Regions from separate parts of the Ancylobacter terrae genome, predicted to be linked through region 3. Evidence: riboswitches for the same ligand, from Rfam matches in the RefSeq annotation. Region 3 holds a riboswitch; each other region holds the start of a gene.
What was found. Region 3 has a riboswitch for cobalamin ahead of ACEUEL_RS03155 (CbtB domain-containing protein). Riboswitches for the same ligand answer to the same signal wherever they lie in the genome.

Region 1 (4,435 bases), 1.7 Mb from region 3:
GTGAGCCATGAACCAGCCCGTGATGACGAACTCGCTCGAGGGGCGCGACATCGCCTTCCACCTGCACTCGCAGACCAATCCGCGGCAGATGGAGGAACACGGGCCGATCGTGGTCACGCGCGGCGAGGGCATCCGCATCTACGACGCCGACGGCAAACCCTATATCGACGCGATGGCCGGGCTCTGGTGCGCTTCGCTGGGCTTCGCCAATGAGCGCCTCGCCGCCGCGGCAAGCCGGCAATATGCCGAGCTCGGTTTCTACCACACCTTCTTCCAGCGCACCCTGCCGGGGGCGACGGAGCTAGCCGAGAAGCTGGTCGACCTCACCGGCATGACCGGCGGCAAGGCTTATTTCGCCACCTCCGGCTCGGAGGCGAACGAGACCATGGTGAAGCTCGCCTGGGTCTACCACACGGTGCGGGGCAAGCCGACCAAGCGCAAGGTGATCGCGCGCGACCGGGCCTTCCACGGCTCCACCATCGCGGCGGCCTCCATGTGCGGCCTCGGCTTCATGCATCGTGAGTTCGGCCTGCCGCTGCCGGGCTTCCTGCACACGCTGTGCCCCGACGCCTATCGCGGCATGCTGGAGGGCGAGGACGAGGCGGCCTTCGTCGAGCGGCTGGCGCGCGAGCTGGAGGCCCTCATCCTGCGCGAGGGACCCGATTCCATCGCCGCCTTCATTGCCGAACCGATCAATGCCGGCGGCGGCATCATCCTGCCGCCCGCCGGCTATTTCCCGCGGATCCAGCAGATCCTGAAGAAGTACGACATCCTCTTTCTCGACGACGAGATCGTCTGCGGCTTCGGACGGACGGGCGAATGGTTCGGCAAGGACACGGTCGGCGCGAGCCCGGACATGATGGCGCTCGCCAAGGGCCTGTCCTCCGCCTATTTCCCCATCTCCGCCGTGGTCCTGGCGCCGGACATCTATGAGGCGGTGAAGGAGTTCAACAAGGCCGGCGGCAATTTCGGCCATGGCTTCACCAATTCAGGCCATCCCGTGGGCGTGGCGGTCGCGCTCGAAGCCCTCGCCATTTATGAGGAAATGAACGTCGTGGAGCATGTGAGGGCGATGGGCGCGCGCCTTCGCGGCCATTTCGAGCGGATCGGCCGCGCCTCGCCCATCGTCGGGCAGGTGCGTGGCGCGGGTCTCATGCTGGGCATAGAGCTGGTGGCCGACAAGGCGAGCCGCACCCCCTTCGATCCGCACCTGCAGGTCGGCATGGCGTTCGACCGCATCGCCTATGGCAATGGCCTCGTCGCGCGCTGCATGGGCGACGTGCTGGGCTTCTCCCCGCCGCTCATTGTCACCGAGAACGATGTCGATGAGATCGCCGAGCGCTGCGAGACGAGCCTGCATCAGCTTGAGCGGCAGCTGGGCCGCTCATCCTGAGCCCGGCAGCTTCCACGCTGGACGGCGACGTCGAGAAGCCATGTCGCGCCGGCGGCGGTGAAAGCGCGACGCGTGTGATGCGCATCCCCTGCCCCCGGCCCTTTGTCAGTCGAGGCTTGATCGCAAAGTGAGCGAAGACGAGCTGAAGCTTATACCAAAAAGATCAACCTAAAGCCGCCGCGCCTCTTCCTGTTGGAGGCAGTGGGAGGCCGAGGCCTTCTACAACAGCGCACGCCACCCCATGGGCTTCATCGAGCCGGACAAGGCCGGCGCCACTGCCGCGAGTATCGGCAATGTCTTAAACCTTGGCAGTGGCTTTTAGGATGCGAACTCCACATTGGGAGGGAGCCTCCCGATACCATGATCTGGCCCATTCGCCACACGGACGAGGACAAGGCGCCTCCGCCTCAATCCAGATCTTGACGACCGCCCAGGCATGGACCCTAAATATAGTGGTCACGGTCTCTCGAATCGCAAGATGAGAGAGCTAAGAGGGAAGCTGGTGAGCCGTGTATGGCAATGCCGGCGCTGCCCCCGCAACTGTAAGCGGCGAGCCTGTCGTCCATTCCGCGTCACTGGAACGAGAGTTCCGGGAAGGCCGGGCGAGAGGTGGTGACCCGCGAGCCAGGAGACCTGCCCTGACAGAATAATCGTCCCTGGGCGGGGTGTCCCGGTGGTGCGTTCGCGCGTCCGCCGGTGCTATGCCGTCGGTGGCGCCGATGCGTCGCTCGGCCTTTGCCCCCAATGCTGATTGGGGTTTGCCGATGTCTCTCCTTCACGATACCGCGCCGGTCGTCGAACCGCCTTTTCTTCCCGCCTCGGTCGGGGCGGGCCCGGCCAGCACGCCGGGCTACCAGCTCATCCGCCGCAATGGCGCGGTGACGCCCTTTGACCCCGCGAAGATCGCGATCGCGCTCACCAAGGCCTTTCTCGCCGTCGAGGGTTCGTCCGCCGCGGCCTCGCGCCGCGTGCACGACATCGTCGCGGACCTCACCGCGCAGATCGTCTCCGGTCTCACCCGCCGCGCCGATGCGGGCCGGACCTTCCACATCGAGGACGTGCAGGACCAGGTGGAACTCGCCCTGATGCGCGGCGAACACCACAAGGTCGCCCGCGCCTATGTGCTCTACCGGGAAGAGCGTGCCCGCGAACGCGCGGCGACCCGAGCCGGCGCGGCGACGGCGCCGGCCACCACCGCGCTGCGCCTGCGACTGGCGAGTGGCACGCTGCTGCCGCTCGACGAGGCGCGGCTCGCCGCCGTCATCGGCGAGGCCACCGCCGGCCTCGCCGAGGTCTCGAGCGACGCCATTCTCGCCGAGACACGCCGCAATCTCTATGACGGCATCAGCGAGGACGAGCTCGCGCTCGCCCCCATCCTCGCCGCCCGCACGCTGATCGAGCGCGAGCCGAACTACGCCAAGGTGTCCGCCCGGCTGCTGCTCGACAAATTACGCCGCGAGGCGCTGAGCTTCCTCGCCGGCACGCCGGATCAGGCGACGCAGTCCGAAATGGCCGAGCGTTACGGCGAGTATTTCCGCGCTTACATCACGCGCGGCATCGCCGAGGAGCTCGTCGACCCCGAACTCGCCCGTTTCGATCTCGCCCGGCTCGCCAGCGCCCTGCTGCCCGAGCGCGACCTGCAATTCGACTATCTCGGCCTGCAGACGCTGTATGACCGCTATTTCCTGCACGCGCGCGGCACCCGCTTCGAGCTGCCGCAGGCCTTCTTCATGCGCGTCGCCATGGGTCTCGCCCTGCGCGAGGTCGACCGCGAGGGCCGCGCCATCGAGTTCTACCGGCTGCTGTCGTCCTTCGACTTCATGGCCTCGACGCCGACCCTGTTCAATTCCGGCACGCCGCGCGCGCAGCTCGCCTCCTGCTTCCTGACCACCGTGTCCGACGATCTCGACAACATCTTCAAGTCGATCAAGGACAACGCGCTGCTCTCCAAATATGCCGGCGGCCTCGGCAATGACTGGACGCGGGTGCGTGGCCTCGGCGCCCACATCAAGGGCACCAACGGCGAGAGCCAGGGCGTGGTGCCGTTCCTGAAAGTCGCCAACGACACGGCCATCGCGGTCAACCAGGGCGGCAAGCGCAAGGGCGCGGTCTGCGCCTATCTGGAAACCTGGCACATCGACATCGAAGAGTTCCTCGACCTGCGCAAGAACACCGGCGACGACCGCCGGCGCACCCACGACATGAACACCTGCAACTGGGTGCCGGACCTGTTTATGCAGCGTGTGGAGGCCGACGGGCACTGGACACTGTTCTCGCCCGACGAGACGCCGGACCTGCATGATCTCTCCGGGCCGGCGTTCAGGGTCGCCTACGAGGCCTATGAGGCGAAGGCCGGGCGCGGCGAGATGAAGGTCTTCAAGCAGCTCCGCGCCGTCGATCTGTGGCGGCGCATGCTGACCATGCTGTTCGAGACCGGCCACCCCTGGGTGACGTTCAAGGACCCGTGCAATCTGCGCTCGCCGCAGCGCCATGCCGGCGTGGTGCACTCGTCGAACCTGTGCACCGAGATCACGCTGAACACGAGCGCCGATGAGGTCGCGGTCTGCAACCTCGGCTCGGTCAACCTGCTCGCCCATATCACGCCGGACGGGCTCGACCCGGAGCACCTGTCGCGCACCGTCGCGACGGCGATGCGCATGCTCGACAACGTCATCGACATCAATTTCTACACCATCCCGGAAGCGCGCCGCTCGAACCTGCGCCACCGCCCCATCGGCCTCGGCGTCATGGGCTTTCAGGATGCGCTGCACGCGCTGCGCATTCCCTATGGCTCGGACGCCGCCATCCGTTTTGCCGATGAGAGCATGGAGGCGGTGAGCTTCCACGCCATCTCGGCCTCCTGTGATCTCGCCGCCGAGCGCGGGCGCTATTCCAGCTATAACGGCTCGCTGTGGTCGAAGGGCATCCTGCCGATCGACAGCATCGAGTTGCTGGCCGAGGCGCGCGGCACGCTCGACCTCGACCGCTCATCCACGCTCGACTGGGAAGGACTGCGCGCGCGGGTGGTGACGACCGGCATGC
Region 2 (4,435 bases), 1.7 Mb from region 3:
CAGTTGAGGATGGTCACCGGCCCCGTGAGCATGCCCTTCATCGGCCGCTCGGTGAAGCCTTGGGCAAAGCGCCACCACGCGACGGTCATCGGCGCGGGGCGCGAGACATCGCCGAACAGGATTGGCGGGCGGACATAGCGCGAGCCGTAGCTCTGCACCCAGCCATGCTTGGTGAAGGCAAAGCCCGAGAGCTGCTCGCCGAAATACTGCACCATGTCGTTGCGCTCGAACTCGCCATGCACGAGCACATCGAGCCCGATCTCCTCCTGCCAGCGAATGGTGCGGGCGGTTTCCTGCTTCAGGAACGCCTCATACGCCGCATCGCTTAGTTCACCCTTGCCATGGGCGGCGCGCGCCTTGCGCACCTCCGGCGTCTGCGGGAAGGAGCCTATGGTCGTGGTGGGGTAGAGCGGCAAGCCGAGGCGGGCACGCTGCCGTTCGGCGCGATGGGTGAAGGGGCTGGCGCGGCGCGCATCCTCGGGCGTGACGGCCGACAGGCGTGCGGCGACGGCGCTATCGTGCACCTTGGTCGAGGTCTTGCGGGCCTCGGCGGCTCTGGCCGAGGCGGCGAGCTTGCCGAGCACCACCTCCCGCCCGCCCGCGAGCGCGGTGCCCAGCGTGACGAGTTCGTCCATCTTCTGCACGGCGAAGGCGAGCCAGCTCTTCACATCCGGATCGAGCCCCGTCTCCGGCTCGAGGTCGATCGGCACATGCAGCAGCGAGCAGGACGGGGCGATCTCGACATGGTCGGTGCCGCGCTTGCGCACGAAGGGTTCGAGCGTGTCGAGCAGCTTCGGCAGGTTGGCGCGCCAGACATTGCGCCCGTCGATGACGCCGAAGGAAAGAACGAGCCCCGCCCTCGCCTTGTCCGCCACCTCGCGCAGTTGCCCGGCGCCTCGCACCAGATCGAGATGCAGCCCGGCGACCGGCAGGGAAAGCGCGGTGTCGAGATTGTCGCCCAGCCGGCCGAAATAGGGGGTGAGCATGATTTTCAGCCGGGGCAGTGCATGGGCGAAGAAGCCATAGGCCTCGCGTAATGCGGCGCGGGCGGCGTCATCAAGGTCCGTGACGAGACAGGGCTCATCGATCTGCACCCAGTCCGCTCCCGAGGCGGAGAGCCGGCGCAGCACCTCGACATAGACCGGCAGCAGATCGCCGAGCAGCGAGAGCGGGTCGAGCCCCGGCTCCGTCGCCTTGCCGAGCGTGAGGAAAGTCACGGGGCCGAGCAGAACGGGGCGCGTTTCATAGCCCAGCGCCTTCGCCTCGCGGTACTCCTCGACCGGCTTGGCGGAGGTGAGCGCGAAGCGCTGTCCCGGCGCGAATTCCGGCACCATGTAGTGATAGTTGGTGTCGAACCATTTGGTCATTTCCAGCGCCGGGACGCCATGCTCACGGCCGTGCGAATGACCATGGACACATACGGCTTCATCACCCTGCGCCCCGCGCGCCATGGCGAAATAGGTGTCGAGCGGCACCGGCCCGCCGGTCCAGCCATAGGCCGGCGGAATCGCCCCCACCATCACCGCCGTATCGAGCACGTGGTCGTAGAGCGAGAAGTCGTTGGAGGGGATGTTGGTGACGCCCAGCGCCTTCTGCCGTGCCCAGTTGGCGGCGCGCAGGCGCGCGCCCACCTCCAGCAGCGCCGGCGCATCGCTCTTGCCGGACCAGTAGCTTTCGAGCGCGCTTTTCAGCTCGCGGCACGGACCGATGCGCGGCGTGCCGAGGGTGGAAACCGGCACCGTGCCGGCGGAAGAAGGACAGTTCATCGGCTAACCCCAATCAGGATTGGGGGCAAAGGCCGAGCGGACGCGAGGCGCGGCCACGGGCGCACGGCACCGGTGGACGCGCGAACGCACCACCGGGACACCCCGCCCAGGGACGATTATGCTGTCAGGGCAGGTCTCCTGGCTCGCGGGTCACCGCCTCTCGCCCGGCCTTCCCGGAACTTTCGTTCCAGTGACGCGGAATGGACGACAGGCTCGCCGCTTACAGTTGCGGGGGCAGCGCCGGCATTGTCCCGAAAGACTCACCGACTTCCCTCTTAGCTGCGGCGCCAAGAACGCCGCAGAACCATGACCCGCGCAGGATGCCCCTATGGAGGCGACAGGTCAACTGACATAAAGACATGTTTATGTCGTCATATGACGTGCCATCTGGCGGTTCCTCGCGCGGGGGCTTCCAGATGCCTGATCTGGTGGCTCACCACCGTCACCGTCACGCACAGTTCGCCGGCGGCCCGGCGGAAGCTGAGATGGCGCGTCGTGGCCTAGAAGGCGCGGGCGGCCTTCAGCGAGGGCAGCTCACGCCTCGCGATGATCCCTGTTCCGGGCCCTCAGATGACGACGAAGTGGGCGTCCGTCGGCCGCATGTCGTTGACCGGAATCATGTCCTGCGGGCAGGCCGAGAACACGACGATCAGGTCCATCTCGGCACGCAGCGTGACGTACTGGCCTGCCTGGCTGACCGGAGGCTGGAACGAAAGACGGCCGTCCGCATGGACGGGCACGTTCATGAACAGGTTGAGCGGGCTCGGGGTGCCGCGTCCCGAAACGCCCCGCTTCGCCAGTTCGTCCCTGAGATTGTCCGTGCAACTGTCATGGTGCCCGACGGCCCCGAGCTGCCGGTAACGGTGCTCGTCGCAGGCGGCGATCAGCAGGTCGTGGATGCCGGGCGTGGTGTCCTCCACGACGCTCAGCATCGGATTGCGGCGATTGCTGACCAGCGTGTCGCCGACTTTCGGGATGATCCGCAGCAGCGACGCCCGGCTGTGCTCCATCGACAGATGTTCTTCGATGTCGACAGCGTTGAAGGCCCAGGTGTCGACCACCTGCTTGCCGTGCGTGTTGATGACGCGCACGCAAGCGCCCCGGGAGACATAGGCCGACGCGCCCCGCCGCGCGGGGATGGTCTGGAGATTGGCCACGGGCTCGATCGTCACGTCGCTCATTGCAAGCTCCTTGGGATTTTGCGTCGCGGCCACGAGGACCCACCGCTCAATTCGAATCCATTCATTTGATCTGAGTTTACTATTACGAATTGATACGATGCCGGCATGCAGCTGCGCCATCTGGACTATCCAAGTGGGGCAATGCCGGCGGCCTCAGTCCCTTCCGACAGGGGGCGCTGCCGGCGGCTCTCCTCCCGCCCGGTAGAGTTCGACCTCGACCAGCAGAGACTGCGCGGAAGGCCCCTGGCCGAGCGCGGAGGTACCTTCGTCCCGGGTGAGGACGTTCGGATTTCCGTTCAGTTCGAGCGCCCCCGAGGCACCCGCCTCATCGGCCAGATACCAGGCGCCCGTCGCCAGATGCGCGACCCCCGGCAGCAGGTCGGGCGTGGTCACCGCGCCGGCAAGGCAGGCCCCTCGCCCGTTGAACACCCGGACGACGTCACCGTCGCGGATGTTGCGGGCGCGGGCGTCCTCGATATTCATCAGGATCGGCTCGTGGCCGGCGATCTTCGACAGCCGGCTGACCTGCGCGTTGTCGAGCTGGCTGTGAAGCCGTGTCGCCGGCTGTCCGGACAGCAGATGAAGCGGATAGGCGCCGGCTCCGGTCGCGCCGAGCCATTCCTTCGGCGGCAGCCAGACGGGGTGACCGGGGCAATCGGCATAACCGAAGCGGGCGATGGCCTCGCTGAAGATCTCGATGCGGCCCGACGGCGTTGCCAGCCTGAACCGGTCGGGATCGTTGCGAAAGCTCTCGAACAGCGTGAAGGCCTTTTCCGGCGGCGGGATCTCGGCGAAGCCCCTCTCCCAGAAAGCGTCAAAGAGCGGCAGGTCGACATCCTGGGCGAGGGCCCGCTCGCGACAGCGCTCATAGGCGTGCCGCACCCATCCCGCGATATCGCGCCCCTCCGTGTAGGCGGCCTCGACACCCATGCGGGCCGCGAGATCGCTGAAGATGTCGTAGTCGTTGCGGGCGGCGAATTGCGGCGGCACGAGTTGGGGCATCGCGACGAGAAAGCGGTCGCGTGGGGAGGCGCCGATATCGTCGCGCTCGAAGCTCGTCGTGGCCGGCAGCACGATGTCGGCGTGGCGGGCGGTCGCCGTCCACCAGATGTCCTGCACGACGATGGTGCGCGGCCGCTGCCACGCCCGTATCAGGCGGTTGAGGTCCTGATGGTGGTGGAACGGGTTGCCCCCGCACCAGTAGACGAAGCGGATGTCCGGGAAGGTGACGCTGCTCCCGTTGAACGGGATGGTGCGGCCGGGCTCCAGCAGCAGGTCGGCCATGCGCGCGACGGGAATGGCCAGTCCCAGCGGGTTGCGGCCCGACTCCATGGCCGGGGCGGAAACGGGCCGGCGCGGCACGCCCATGCCGTTGATCGATCCGTAGCCGAAGCCGAAGCCGCCGCCAGGAAGCCCGATCTGTCCCAGCATGGCGGCGAGCGCGACAATCGCCCAGTAGGGCTGCTCGCCATGGTCGGCGCGCTGGAG
Region 3 (4,435 bases):
AGCCCGATCACCACCAGCCGCCCGGCGCGCGGCTCGGCACCCCACGCGCGGTCATACTGGTGCGTCACCCGCGGCCCCACCGCCTGCACCAGCAGCCGCAGCGCCTTGCCGGCGACCGGCACGAAGCCCTTCACCCGCAGCACATTCACCGCCTCCGCCGCGCGGGCGATGCGCACCGCGAGCTCGGCCGGATCGGCGATCTCCGGCACGTCGAGCACGACGCTGTCGAAATCGTCATGGTCGTGCTCGGCCTCGTCGTCGTGATGGGTGCGGCGGTTGGCGATGTCGTCCTCGGTGCCGACCCCGAGCCCCAGCAGCACCGCCGGATCGAGCTCTCCCCCGGTCGCGCTGACCACGCGCACGCCCTTCGGCAGCTCGGCATCGAGCGCGGCCCGGGCGCGCGCGGCGCCGGCGGCGTCGATCAGGTCGGCCTTGGTGAGAACGACGAGGTCGGCGCAGGCGATCTGGTCGTCGAACACCTCCTCGATCGGGTCGTCATGGTCGAGCGAGGCATCCCCGGCCCGCTGCGCGGCCAGCGCGTCGTGGTCGTGCGCGACGCGGCCCGAGGCCAACGCCTCGCCGTCCACCACCGCGACGACGCCGTCCACCGTGACGCGGCTTCGGATCGCCGGCCAGTGGAACGCCTGCACCAGCGGCTTCGGCAGCGCGAGGCCGGAGGTCTCGATCAGGATGTGGTCGACCTTCGGCGTGCGCGACAGGATGGCGTCGAGCGCCGGCACGAAATCGTCGGCCACGGTGCAGCAGATGCAGCCATTGGCCAATTCGACGATGTTCTCCTCCGGGCAGGTCTCGATGCCGCAGCCCTTCAGGATGTCGCCGTCGATGCCGACATCGCCGAACTCGTTGACGATCACCGCGAGGCGCTTGCCCTTGGCGTTGGCGAGCGCGTGGCGGATCAGCGTCGTCTTGCCCGAGCCGAGGAAGCCGGTGACGATGGTGCAGGGCACGCGTGCAAGTTCCACGCGCGAGAGATCGGCGCTCATTCGGGTTCTCCGGGGAAATCGAGCGGGGGAATGCGGGCGACGACGCCGCGCTTGAGGATGTCGGGGCGGCCGCGCCAGGGCATGAAGCCGTCGCCGGCGGCGGCGTAGAGTTCCGCGCCGGTGACGAGGGCGCGCGCATCGCGGTCGGGATCGAGCCCGCCGAACACATAGGTCCAGCCGCCCTCGCGGGTCAGCGCGGCGGAGAGGCCGCGCGAGCAATTGCCGAGGCAGCGTATGCCCTTGACCGTGACGGTCGAGCCTTCCGCCGCCGTGCGGACGGCGCGGGTGAAGTCCTCGCCCGGGCGCGGCAGGGCGTCGTCGTCGCCTGGGCGCCGGCAGCTGGTGCAGACCATCAGCACGGTCGGGCTGGCGAGGCCGCACGGCATAGCCGGCGCGCTCGCACCCTCGCTGTCCGCCTCCGGCAGGGTCGTGTCGGCTGGACCTTCGCTCAACACCGCGCTCCGCTCATCGCATCCGGACGGGGCACGGCGGTCGCGGGACAGGCCCGCGCGAGAGCGGCGCGACATCGCTGTCCGCCGGTCCCATGCGCGCATCAAGGGCACCCCGCCCGACGCGCGACCGGACCGACGGCAGGTCTCCTGGCTCGCGGGTCGCCGCCTGCCTCCCGCCTTCCCGGCATCATCGCCAGTGGCTTTTCGGGAGAAAGGCTCGCCGCTTACAGTTGCGGGGGCAGCCGCGGAATTGGGCGTCCTTCATGACGAAGGCCAGCCCGCACCGCATTCCCTCTTGGCCCCTCCCCTCGCGAGGACGGGACCGCCGGTCGCCCGCACTTAAGGACGCGCCGGCGCGCGATGTCAATGCGACGGGCGGACGAGGCAGCGGGGGGCGCCCTCACCCCGCGATCACGACATCGGCCGGCGCGCTGCGCTCGCGCAGGCGGCGGCCGTTCGGCAGGTCGTTGCCCTCGACCTTGCGGACCACCTCGTCCTCCGGCAGGGCGAGGCCGCGCCAGCGGGCGATGAGCCGGCGCCGCAGCTCGGGCTCGGCGACCTCGACCATCACCGTCAGGTCGAACCGCGCGCGCAGCTCCGCCCACGGCGCCTCGTCGAGCAGCAGGTAGTTGCCCTCGACCACGAGGGTGCGCACCGAACGCGGGATCAGCCGTGCCCCGGCGCGGGCGATCTCGATCTCCCGGTCGAACACCGGCACGGCGATCTCGGCCTCCTCATTCGCCCGGAGCCGCGCGATCATGTGCGCGAGGCCGCCGACGTCGAAGGTCTCCGGCGCGCCCTTGCGCGCCAGCAGGCCCCGCCCCGCCAGCACGCCGTCGTCGAGATGGTAGCCGTCCATCGGCAGCACGGCGGCGTCGGGCAGGCGCGCGGCGAGCGCCTCGGCCAGCGTCGACTTGCCCGAGCCCGGCGCACCGGCGATGGCGACGAGGGTGCGCGACGCCGGCGGTCGCCCGAGCAACAGGGCGGCGAGGGCATCGGCATCGGGCAGGCGGCGCGGCTGGGTCATGCGCTCACTGAAATGCGGATCGGCCCGCCCGGCAAGCCGGCATCGCGCGCCCTCCCCGTCTGAAAGGAGGATGTCGGCGCAGGGCGGGGCCATTGCGCCGGGCCGGCCCGCGTCTATAGTCGGCGCAGTCGTCGGTTCCCGTGATGCGCACGGGACGCAAGACGGGAACGTGGTGGGCGAGGGCGATCCTCGCCAATCCACGGCTGCCCCCGCAACTGTGAGCGGCGAGCCTTTCTTCCGGCAATGCCACTGGCCCCCGGGCCGGGAAGGCGGAAGGACGGCCGCGACCCGCGAGCCAGGAGACCGGCCGGCGACGTAACCCCAGCGGCCCTCGGGTGGAGGGCCGGGAGAGATGACGATGACGACCCACGATTCGCACCGCCCGCTCGGCACCGCCGCCGCGACGGCGAGCCTCGCCGCCCGCGTCCTGCCCGTCACCTTCGCCGCCCTGCTGGGCGTCGTCGTGCTCGGCGGCGTCGGCTTCTCCCACATCGAGGCCGTGCACAACGCCTCGCACGACGTGCGCCACGCCACCGCCTTCCCCTGCCACTGAGCCGCGGGGAAGATCGATGTCTCTGTTCCGCACGATCCTGTTCGTGGCGGCGCTGGCCGGTATTGGCTCGGGCGTCGTCGTCGCCGGCATCCACCTCGTCGCCGCGGTGCCTCTGATCCTCCAGGCCGAAACCTACGAGGCCGCCGGGGAAGCCGCGCCGCACACGCACGACGCTGCGCCCGCCCCCACCCACGACACCGCCGCGCCCGCCCATGACCATGGCGACGAAGGCTGGAGCCCGGCCGACGGGCTGGAGCGCAACGGCCTCACCGTGATCTTCATGGTACTCACCGGCTTCGGCTATGCGCTGCTGCTGGTCGCCGCGAGCGAACTCGCCGGCGGCCTCAGGGACTGGCGCCACGGCCTGTTCTGGGGCCTCGCCGGCTTCGCCGCCTTCACGCTGGCGCCCAATCTCGGCCTGCCGCCGGAACTGCCGGCCATGCCGGCGGCCGATCTCGCGGCGCGCCAGCTCTGGTGGGCGGGAACGGCCGCCGCCACCGCCGCCGGCATCGCGCTGATGGTGTTGCCGCGCTCGGCGCTGTTCGCCGCGCTTGGCGTCGTGCTGATCCTGGTGCCGCATGTGATCGGCGCGCCGCAGCCGGACAGCTTCGAAAGCCCGATCCCGGAAGGGCTGTACCACAGCTTCGTGGTCGCCTCGGTGGCGTCGAGCTTCGTGTTCTGGGTGCTGCTCGGCGCGCTCGCCGGCGCGCTGCGCCCGCGCTTCGCGGCGGAGGCCGATGCGGTGCCGGCCGCCCGCGCGGCCTGAGACGGCGTGATGGGCCTCACCTTCGTCCTCGGCGGCGCCCGCTCGGGCAAGAGCGCGCAGGCCGAGGCGCTGGTCGAGGCGCTGCCGCCGCCCTGGACCTACATCGCCACCGCCGAGGTCTGGGACGGCGAGATGGCCGAGCGCATCGCCCTGCATCGGGCGCGGCGCGGAGCGGGATGGCAGACCATCGACGCCCCGCACGACCTGCCCGACGCCCTCGCCCGGCAGCCCGCCGGCCGGCCGGTGCTCATCGACTGCCTCACGCTCTGGCTGAGCAACCGCCTCCTCGCCGACGCCGATCTCGACACCGAGAGCGCCGCGCTGGAACAGGCGGTCGCCCGGCGCGAAGGCCCCCTCGCCGTGGTCTCGACCGAGGTCGGCCTCGGCATCGTTCCCGACAACGCCCTCGCCCGCCGCTTCCGCGACGCGCAGGGCCGGCTGAACCAGCGCATCGCCGCGCGCGCCGGCCGCGTGCTGTTCATGGTCGCCGGGCTGCCCCTGCAGGTGAAGCCATGACCGACACCGGAACGCCGCCCCATCCCGTCTCGCCCGAGGATGCCGCCCGCCACCGCGCCAAGATGGAGAAGCGCAAGGCGGTGCAGGATGCCGAGGTGGCGGAGAAGACGATCGAGA
Region 4 (4,435 bases), on a different contig from region 3:
GACAAGCGCGGCGGCGCCAACGGCGCGCGCGTGCGTCTCAGCCCGCAGAAGGACTGGGAGGTCAACCGGCCGCAGCAGCTCGCCAAGGTGCTGCAGGTTCTGGAGGGCATCCAGGCCGGCTTCAACGCCGAGGCGCCCGGGGGCAAGAAGGTTTCGCTGGCCGACCTCATCGTGCTCGCCGGCAATGCCGGCATCGAGCAGGCGGCGAAGGCGGGCGGCTTCGAGGCGCGCGTGCCGTTCACGCCGGGCCGCACCGATGCCACGCAGGAGCAGACCGACATCCACGCCTTCGCGGTGATGGAGCCGCAGGCGGACGGCTTCCGCAACTACCAGAAGCCCTCGCTGACCGTCGCGGCCGAGGTGGCGCTGGTCGACAAGGCCCAGCTCCTCACCCTGACCGCGCCGGAAATGACGGTGCTGGTCGGCGGCCTGCGCGCGATCAACATCAACGCCGACGGCTCGTCGAAGGGCGTGCTGACCGACCGGCCGGGCGTTCTGACCAACGACTTCTTCGTCAACCTGCTCGATATGGGCACGCAGTGGACGGCGCAGGGCGGCGGCAAGGACGTCTATGAGGGTCGCGACCGCAAGTCCGGCGAGGCGAAGTGGACCGGCTCGCGGGTCGACCTCGTGTTCGGGTCGAACTCGGTGCTGCGCGCGCTTGCCGAGGTCTATGCCAGCGCGGACGCGCAGAAGAAGTTCATCGACGACTTCGTGGCGGTCTGGGCCAAGGTGACCGATCTCGGGCGCTTCGACCTCGCCTGATCCGGCGCATCGACCGGCGGCGGCTTCCGGGCTGCCACCGGCTCCTCACGAAAACGCCGCCGCGCCGTCACCGGCCGGCGGCGTCTTTCGTTGCGGCGAGCGGGGTTCAGGCGGCGTCGTAGAGGCGGCGCTCGAACAGCGGGCTGCCGCGCAGGCCCGACAGCGCCTTGGCGGCGGCCAGCACGGCGAGATCGACCAGCGGCTCGATCAGGATCACCGACATGTAGGCGACGCCGAAGGAGGCGACCGACGAGAGGTTCTCCGCGCCGAAGCCCTGGCCGTACAGCGCCCAGAAGGCGACCCAGGCGACGATGCCGGCCTGGTAGGTGGTGGAGAGCGCTAGCGCCTGCCGGTACTTCAGCTCCACATAGGGGGTATCTGGCGCGATGATGGCCCGCGCCAGCGCGGTGAGCGCGAACAGCGGCACCAGCAGCGTGGTGACGTTCATGCCGTATTGCGGCAGGTCGAAGGGCGCGAAGAAGAGGCCCTGGATCAGCAGGCCGAGGGCGAGGCCGATCGCCGCCGGCGCCACGCCGAAGATCAGGAACAGCGTCGAGCCGAGGATGAGATGCACCTCGGACACGCCGACCGGGTGGTGCGGCAGCACCTCGAAGAAGGCGAAGACGAGGGCGGTGGTCGCCGCGCTGCGCGCCAGCAGCGAGCCGACGCCGCGCTCGCGTGCCGCGTCGGCGGCGAGCTTCAGCGTGTAGCCGCCCGCGGCGGCGGCGGTGGCGTAGCTCAGCCAGATCTTGGCGTCGGCCACGAGGCCGGGTTCGATATGCATAGCTGTCTCCGATGCCGTCTCACCCGACGGCGCAAAAGGTGGGCCATGCGCAGGGCCGGTCTCCTGACTCGCGGGTCACCGCCGGCCCCCGCCTTCCCGGCCGTCTCTCGGGCCAGTGGCGTATCGGGGGAGGCTCGCCGCTCACAGTCGCGGGGGCGGTCGGGGCTTCGGGCGGCGGCCGCGCTACGGCCCCCGCTCTTCCCCGTTCCCGTTTCATCCGGGCGAGTCGCCGCGCCCGGACACCATGCGCCCGCCCACACTTGCGAGATCGGGGCGCCTGTCAAGCCGGACCTTCGGGACCTCGCCGCGGCAGCCGGGCCGTCGCCCGCCGCCGCCTCAGCCGCCGTTGTCGTGCTCGCCGCGCTCATGGACGGTGTTGGCGCGGCCGACCAGCAGCGTATCGACCCGGCCGATGCGCTCGGGGTCCTTGCCGGTATAGGGCAGCGAGTGCAGCACGTAGCGCATGGCGTTCAGCCGCGCCCGCTTCTTGTCGTCCGACTTGATCACCGTCCAGGGCGAATCCGCCGTGTCGGTGTGGAAGAACATGGCCTCCTTGGCGCGGGTGTAGTCGTCCCACTTGTCGAGCGAGGCGAGATCGACCGGGGACAGCTTCCACTGCTTCAGCGGGTGGACCTTGCGTTCCTTGAAGCGGCGCCGCTGCTCGTCGCGGCTGACCGAGAACCAGAACTTGAACAGGTGGATGCCGCTGCGGGCGAGGTTGCGCTCGAATTCCGGCGCCTGGCGCAGGAACTCGCGGTATTCCTCCTCGGAGCAGAAGCCCATCACCTTCTCGACGCCGGCGCGGTTGTACCAGGAGCGGTCGAACAGCACGATTTCGCCGGTGGTCGGCAGGTGCTCGACATAGCGCTGGAAGTACCATTGGCCGCGCTCGACCTCGCTCGGCTTCTCCAGCGCCACGACGCGGGCGCCGCGCGGGTTGAGGTGCTCCATGAAGCGCTTGATGGCGCCGCCCTTGCCGGCGGCGTCGCGCCCCTCGAACAGGATAATGACGCGCTGGCGCGCCTCCTTCACCCAGGACTGGAGCTTCAGCAGTTCGGTCTGCAGGATGAACTTCTCGCGCTCGTAGTCGCGCCGGAGCATCTTGTACTTGAACGGATAGCCGCCCCGCCGCCAGTCGTCGGCCAGCTCGTCGCTGGTCGCGCGCGGGTGGCCGGCGGGCTTGGGCAGGCCGAGGGACTGGCGCAGGCGCAGCGCATCGTCGGGGGCGGCGCCGGCGATCAGCGCCTCCAGCCCCTCGCCGGCGGCGCCATCGGCGGCCATCGCGGCGACGGCGGAGAGCTCGGCCTCCTGCGCCGCCTCGCGCCGTTCGTCGGCGAGCGTCGTCTCCACCTCGGCGGGAAGGGAGCCGGGCTCCTCGGTCGCGGCGACCTCAGGTGCGGCGGCTGCCGGCGGCGTCGCGGCGGCTTTCCGGCCGCGGCCCTTTTCGTTGACCATTCCCGTTTCTCCCTCGTGCCGTGCGCAGCGGCTGCGCGGGCGCCCATCCTCGCCCCGGCGCATGACAGTCTCAAGGCCGGCGTGCGGCGGGGGTGACCCCGGAGCGTGAGGCCGGGCGCGGCGGGGCGCGTTGAGGAGGATCAACGCCGGGCGCAGCGGGAGGCGCGGGGACGACGGGATTCGCCCTGTCCCGGCGGGACGCTGCGCAATGCGTCGTGTTCGCTTCGTTTCAGGTCAATCAGCCGGCGGGGCGGGGGCTAGGCTTTTGCCTGCCCTGCCGGTCAGCGGCATGATGGCCAACCCGAGGGAACAGCAATGATCTCACGCCGTCTCGTTGCCTGCCTCACCTTATCCGCCGCGCTGCTGTCGTCGGCCGCCATGGCCGCCGAGCCGGCCGCCTGCGCCAAGCCGCGCTTCTCCGATGTCGGCTGGACCGACATCACCGCCACCACGGCGATCGCCAGCCAGCTGCTCACCAGCCTCGGCTACAAGCCGGACGTGGTGGTTCTCTCCGTCGCCGTCACCTTCAAGTCGCTGGAGAACGGCGACCGCGACATCTTCCTCGGCAACTGGATGCCGCTGCAGGAGCCGAGCCAGGCGCCCCTCGTCAAGGCCGGCAAGGTCGAGGTCGCGGCGACCAACCTGTCGGGCGCGCGCATCGGCTTCGCCACCTCGAAGGCGGCCTATGACGCCGGGCTGAAGACCTATGCCGACATCGCCAAGTTCAAGGACCAGCTCGGCGGCAAGATCTACGGCATCGAGGCCGGCAGCGGCGCCAACGGCACCATCTCCAAGATGATCGCCGACGACACCTTCGGCCTGAAGGGGTTCTCGCTGGTGGAATCGAGCGAGCAGGGCATGCTGGCGCAGGTGAATCAGAACATCCGGCAGAACAAGCCGGTGGTGTTCTTCGGCTGGCGGCCGCACCCGATGAACGTCAACCTGCCGATCGCCTATCTCGCCGACGGCAACGACGTGTTCGGGCCCAATGACGGCGGCGCCACGGTGGTGACGCTGACCCGGCCGGGCTATTCGAAGGAGTGCCCGAATGTCGGCAAGCTGCTGACCAACCTCGTCTTCGACGTCGCCATGGAGGACCGCCTGATGAGCGACATCCTCGACAAGGGCATGCAGCCCGAGGCGGCGGTGAAGGCCTGGATGAAGGAGAACCCGGCGGCGGTGGAGAAGTGGCTCGACGGCGTCACCACGCTCGACGGCAAGCCCGGCATCGCCGCCGCGAAGAGCGGGCTGGGGCTCTGACGCGGGCCGATAATCACCGCCGTCCCGAGAGGGCCGGCGGGGAAAGTCTCTTCCGATACGAAGCGCACCGTCATGGCCGGGCTCGTCCCGGCCATCCACGTCTTTGCCCAGGGCGTTCCGAAAGGCGTGGATCCCCGAGACGAGCCCGGGGATGACGGCCGCGTCGGAGCC

Region 1: another riboswitch for cobalamin. It lies ahead of ACEUEL_RS11290 (ribonucleoside-diphosphate reductase subunit alpha); the one in region 3 lies ahead of ACEUEL_RS03155 (CbtB domain-containing protein).
Region 2: another riboswitch for cobalamin. It lies ahead of metE (5-methyltetrahydropteroyltriglutamate--homocysteine S-methyltransferase); the one in region 3 lies ahead of ACEUEL_RS03155 (CbtB domain-containing protein).
Region 4: another riboswitch for cobalamin. It lies ahead of ACEUEL_RS14860 (energy-coupling factor ABC transporter permease); the one in region 3 lies ahead of ACEUEL_RS03155 (CbtB domain-containing protein).

The regions. Positions count from the first base shown of each region.
Region 1 covers NZ_JBJGXH010000001.1:2,343,453-2,347,887, forward strand. Annotated here, with positions in the region: gene ACEUEL_RS11285 (aminotransferase) at 8-1,393, shown strand; cobalamin riboswitch at 1,836-2,048, shown strand; gene ACEUEL_RS11290 (ribonucleoside-diphosphate reductase subunit alpha) at 2,158-4,435, shown strand, end outside.
Region 2 covers NZ_JBJGXH010000001.1:2,352,033-2,356,467, forward strand. Annotated here, with positions in the region: partial or broken gene metE (5-methyltetrahydropteroyltriglutamate--homocysteine S-methyltransferase) at 1-1,766, opposite strand, end outside; cobalamin riboswitch at 1,878-2,090, opposite strand; partial or broken gene ACEUEL_RS11315 (hypothetical protein) at 2,138-2,251, opposite strand; gene ACEUEL_RS11320 (DUF1989 domain-containing protein) at 2,333-2,947, opposite strand; gene ACEUEL_RS11325 (molybdopterin guanine dinucleotide-containing S/N-oxide reductase) at 3,101-4,435, opposite strand, start outside.
Region 3 covers NZ_JBJGXH010000001.1:667,755-672,189, reverse strand. Annotated here, with positions in the region: gene cobW (cobalamin biosynthesis protein CobW) at 1-1,004, opposite strand, end outside; gene ACEUEL_RS03165 (DUF1636 family protein) at 1,001-1,459, opposite strand; cobalamin riboswitch at 1,577-1,798, opposite strand; gene ACEUEL_RS03160 (nucleoside/nucleotide kinase family protein) at 1,857-2,483, opposite strand; cobalamin riboswitch at 2,599-2,809, shown strand; gene ACEUEL_RS03155 (CbtB domain-containing protein) at 2,842-3,036, shown strand; gene ACEUEL_RS03150 (CbtA family protein) at 3,053-3,802, shown strand; gene cobU (bifunctional adenosylcobinamide kinase/adenosylcobinamide-phosphate guanylyltransferase) at 3,812-4,318, shown strand; gene cobO (cob(I)yrinic acid a,c-diamide adenosyltransferase) at 4,315-4,435, shown strand, end outside.
Region 4 covers NZ_JBJGXH010000002.1:115,894-120,328, reverse strand. Annotated here, with positions in the region: gene katG (catalase/peroxidase HPI) at 1-765, shown strand, start outside; gene ACEUEL_RS14860 (energy-coupling factor ABC transporter permease) at 872-1,549, opposite strand; cobalamin riboswitch at 1,586-1,811, opposite strand; gene ppk2 (polyphosphate kinase 2) at 1,886-3,004, opposite strand; gene choX (choline ABC transporter substrate-binding protein) at 3,320-4,264, shown strand.